2 regions of the Cupriavidus sp. 05L411 genome follow, and region 2 is predicted to be linked to the other one. Evidence: riboswitches for the same ligand, from Rfam matches in the RefSeq annotation. Region 2 holds a riboswitch; the other holds the start of a gene.
What was found. A riboswitch is a leader RNA that binds a small molecule or an ion and turns the genes downstream of it on or off. The one in region 2 is predicted to bind ZMP and ZTP.

Region 1: it holds a riboswitch for ZMP and ZTP, as region 2 does, so the genes downstream of both, glyA (serine hydroxymethyltransferase) here and AC1DQR_RS05570 (LysE family translocator) in region 2, are expected to answer to the same signal.

Annotation. Positions count from the first base shown of each region.
Region 1 is NZ_JBFTOQ010000002.1:234,953-237,150, forward strand. Features, by position in the region: gene tolQ (protein TolQ) at 1-451, opposite strand, end outside; gene ybgC (tol-pal system-associated acyl-CoA thioesterase) at 448-852, opposite strand; ZMP/ZTP riboswitch at 1,014-1,116, shown strand; gene glyA (serine hydroxymethyltransferase) at 1,239-2,198, shown strand, end outside.
Region 2 is NZ_JBFTOQ010000004.1:11,720-13,917, forward strand. Features, by position in the region: gene AC1DQR_RS05565 (DNA polymerase II) at 1-105, shown strand, start outside; gene AC1DQR_RS05570 (LysE family translocator) at 364-996, opposite strand; ZMP/ZTP riboswitch at 1,016-1,099, opposite strand; gene AC1DQR_RS05575 (VOC family protein) at 1,170-1,667, opposite strand; gene AC1DQR_RS05580 (LysR family transcriptional regulator) at 1,717-2,198, opposite strand, start outside.

The DNA of each region.
Region 1 (2,198 bases), on a different contig from region 2:
CGGTGCCGAACAAGCCAATGTACGGGCTGACCGAACCCACCGATGCCAGGAACGGAAGATGCGATTCCATCACATCCATCTCACGCTGATAGGCCGCGCGCATCGCACGCCGCGCGGCATCGAGCAGTGCGCCGGCGTCATTGTTGCGCTCGCGCGCCTTCAGGTACTCGCCCATGCCGGATTCAAAGATCCGTTCCAGCGCGCCTGTGTTGTGACGATTGTTGGCTGCGCTCTGATACAGGGCCTGCAGGTCGCCGCCGGCCCAGAAATCGCGCTCGAACCCCTCGGTCTGGGTCCGCGCGGCGCGCAGGGAGAAATGCTTGCGGAAGATATATGTCCACGAGAACAGGGACATCACCAGCAGCAGGGCCATGACGGCCTGTGCCAGCACACTGGCGTGCAGCACCAGTGAAATGATCGACAGGTCTTGCGTGACGGTCACGGGATTCATCGAGCGGTCTTGATGGTTGCAAGGACGGGGGCGGGAATGGGAGTCGGGCGAAATGTGCTACGATCAACACACCCAACCCGGATGGCGCCAGTAGCCAGCAATTGCTCACCACGCCAGGCTTCTTGGGCGAATTGGACCGATGCCGGGCCAACCCGTTCAATCTGTGTCCGGATCTCAAGCAAGTCGTCCAGACGGGCGGGGGCATTGTAGTCCACCGCCGTGCTTCTGACGATGAAGACGACGCCGGTCTCATCGGCCAGCGCTTGCTGCTCGATGCCTAGCGAGCGCAGCCACTCAGTACGGGCGCGCTCGAAGAACTTGAGGTAATTGGCGTAGAACACTACGCCGCCCGCGTCGGTGTCTTCCCAGTACACCCGCAAGGCCCACACATTGTTGCTCATGGCCGCGATTGTAACGGCAGCCGGCCCGACCCGGTGTAAACCCTTGCCCGACATTACAACAATTACATTACCTGACGGACAAGGCATTGACTTTCGGTCTTTGGCTCCGCAGCACCGTCTTGCAGCGAGCCAGCGCCTCGCGTTAAACTGCCGCCAACCATTCCATCTTGCGCGACTGGCGAAGTCAGTGGGCACTACCACGAGGAAGCGCAAAGTTCTCTGGCGCGATGTTTCAAGCGCCTGCCGCTCGCCTGGGCAGCGAATGGGAAGCAGGGTGCGCCCTGCGCCGGATAGCTAACGCGTCCAGCGCCGGTCGCCTGTGCCTTCCCCGCGCGCCCTACCCCGAAGCCATTCGGAATTCCCCTTTTTTCAGACGAGTTTTCGCCATGTTCGAACGCAGCCGCTATACGATCGACCAGATCGACCCCGAGCTTTTTGCCGCCATCCAGAAGGAAGACCAGCGCCAGGAAGAGCACATCGAGCTGATCGCCTCGGAAAACTACACCTCGCCGGCCGTGATGGCCGCGCAAGGCTCGCAACTGACCAACAAGTACGCCGAAGGCTATCCCGGCAAGCGCTACTACGGTGGCTGCGAGTACGTCGACGTCGTGGAGCAGCTGGCCATCGACCGCGTCAAGCAACTGTTCGGCGCCGAAGCCGCCAACGTGCAGCCCAATTCCGGCTCGCAGGCCAACCAGGGCGTGTTCTTCGCCGCCCTGAAGCCGGGTGACACCATCATGGGCATGAGCCTGGCCGAAGGCGGCCACCTGACCCACGGCATGGCGCTCAACATGAGCGGCAAATGGTTCAACGTGGTCAGCTACGGCCTGGACGCCAACGAAGACATCGACTACGACGCACTGGAAAAGCTGGCGCAGGAAAAGAAGCCCAAGCTGATCATCGCCGGCGCCTCGGCCTTCGCCCTGCGCATCGACTTCGAACGCATCTCCAAGGTGGCCAAGTCCATCGGCGCCCTGTTCATGGTCGACATGGCCCACTACGCCGGCCTGATCGCCGCCGGCGAGTACCCCAACCCGGTGCCGCACGCCGACTTCGTCACCACCACCACCCACAAGAGCCTGCGCGGCCCGCGCGGTGGCGTGATCCTGATGAAGGCCGAGCATGAGAAGGCCATCAACTCGGCCATCTTCCCCGGCATCCAGGGCGGCCCCCTGATGCACGTGATCGCCGGCAAGGCAGTCGCGTTCAAGGAAGCCCTGTCGCCCGAGTTCAAGACCTACCAGCAGCAAGTGGTCAAGAACGCCCGCGTGCTGGCCGAAACCCTGATCGAGCGCGGCCTGCGCATCGTCTCCGGCCGCACCGAAAGCCACGTCATGCTGGTCGAC
Region 2 (2,198 bases):
GACCACTATCTCACGCGCCAGCTGCAGCCGGTGGCCGACGCCATCCTGCCCTTCCTGGGCGATGCGTTCGAGACGCTGGTGACGGGTCAGAAGGCGTTGTTTTGACGGGGCCTCAGGCGTCGGGGTTTATCCAGCACCGAGTCAAGGTCCTCGAGCTTCAACGGGTGCAAGAATTGGCGTCGACGACATAGGCGGCATAGACGACTGAGCAGGCGCCGCTATCCCTGCGAGGAAACGATCGGGCATGCGCCTTCTATCGGATCTTGATGACAACCTTACCCTTTGCGCGTCCTGTTTTGACGTAAGCCACGGACGTTGGCTGCCGGCCGCCGGCTGTTGCGCCGGCGTATTGGCAGGGTGTTGCTATTTCTTGGATTCGTATGCCATCCGCACCGCCAGGCCTGTCAGAACGCTTCCCATCAGCCAGCGCTGCACCAATAGCCACTGCGGGCGTCCTGACAGGAAGGTAGATATCGATCCGGCCGTCACGATGATTAGTGCATTCACAGCGAGGCTGATCGAAATCTGAACGCTGCCGAGCGCCAGCGATTGGGTAAGAACACTGCCATGTCCTTCCGTAATAAATTGGGGAAGCAGAGACAGATACATGACGGCGATTTTTGGATTCGCCAGGTTGGTGATAAACCCCATGCTGAAGAGCTTTCTTGGGGTATCGACAGGCAGGTCGCGAACGGCAAACGCGGACCGTCCGCCCGGTTTGACTGCTTGCCAGGCAAGATATAGAAGGTACAAAGCGCCGCCAAGGCGAAGCGTGTCGTATGCGTAAGGTACCGCAAATACGAAAGCCGTAATTCCGAATGCCGCACAGAGCATGTAGAACACAAAGCCCAGAGCAACGCCGCCCAATGAAATGAGGCCCGCGCGTCTACCTTGGCAAATTGAGCGGGAAATTAGATAAATCATGTTCGGCCCCGGCGTTAAAACCATTCCCAACGCCACAAGAGCAAACATGAGCAACTGTGCAAAATCAGGCATAACCCATCTCCAAGGATAGTAGGTATGCCCAGGCGCGCGGCGGCTAGCAACCTCACGCTCCCCGATAGTGCCCTATCTGTATGCGCCAGTCACATGAGTGCAGAAATCATAGCACAGGAGAAAATGCTTTAGGCTACGGGAAGAATCATTGGCAACGCCGGGGACACGCTCCTTCAACTTGCGGATAGGTTTTGGCCCAGCCGTGCTGCTTCTATCGCGGCGATGTCGATCTTTTTCATGGTCATCATCGCGTCAAACGCGCGCCTGGCCACAGCAGGATCGGGGTCGGATATTGCCGCGGTGAGGGCGCGCGGGGTGATCTGCCATGACAAGCCCCAGCGGTCCTTGCACCAGCCGCATGCGCTTTCCTGGCCGCCYTTGCCGATGATTGCGTTCCACAAGCGGTCGGTTTCGGCCTGGTCGTCCGTCGCGATTTGAAAAGAGAATGCCTCGTTGTGCTTGAAATACGGGCCGCCGTTCAGCCCAAGGCAGGGGATGCCGACGACGGTGAACTCAACCGTCAGGACATCGCCCTGTTTGCCGCCAGGATAGTCGCCCGGTGCGCGGTGGACGGCGCCGACAGCGCTGTCGGGGAACGTCTGCGCATAGAAGTTTGCGGCGTCAACGGCGCCACCTTCGTACCACAGACAGATCGTGTTCTTGCTGGTCATTTCGCATCTCCTGACAAGTTGGCCACCTGCATCCACGCAGCAGCCGCAGCTACGTCGTGCGTGACTGATTTGTGTGGGCTGTGTGATATTCGAACGCGGCGACGATGCCGTCAATCATTGCTGTGATGCGCGCGGTATGCCGAAGGTCTTGATGCGTGACGAGCCAGATTTCGTAGACCGCCCCACGGGCGGGTTCCGGCCATATCTGCACGAGGCCGTCGTGTTCAGCCAGATGGATAGGAAGTTCACCGATGCCGAGGCCGGCCTTTACCGCGGTACGCAGCACGAGGCTGGAATTGAAGGTCGATACGATGCYCCCCGCGTGTATCGGTTCGCCAGCAAGCGTCGGCGATCGATTCCCGGTCCAGTTTGCCTGATAGACGACAAGATCGTGGCCCGCGAAGGCGGAGCCAGCGGCGGGTTTGCCGTGCTGCGCGAGATATGCATTCGATGCAAAGAGCGCCATGGGCCAGCGAGCCAGGCGCCGCGCGACAAGATCGGGATTTTCCGGCCTGACTGACCGGACCGCGA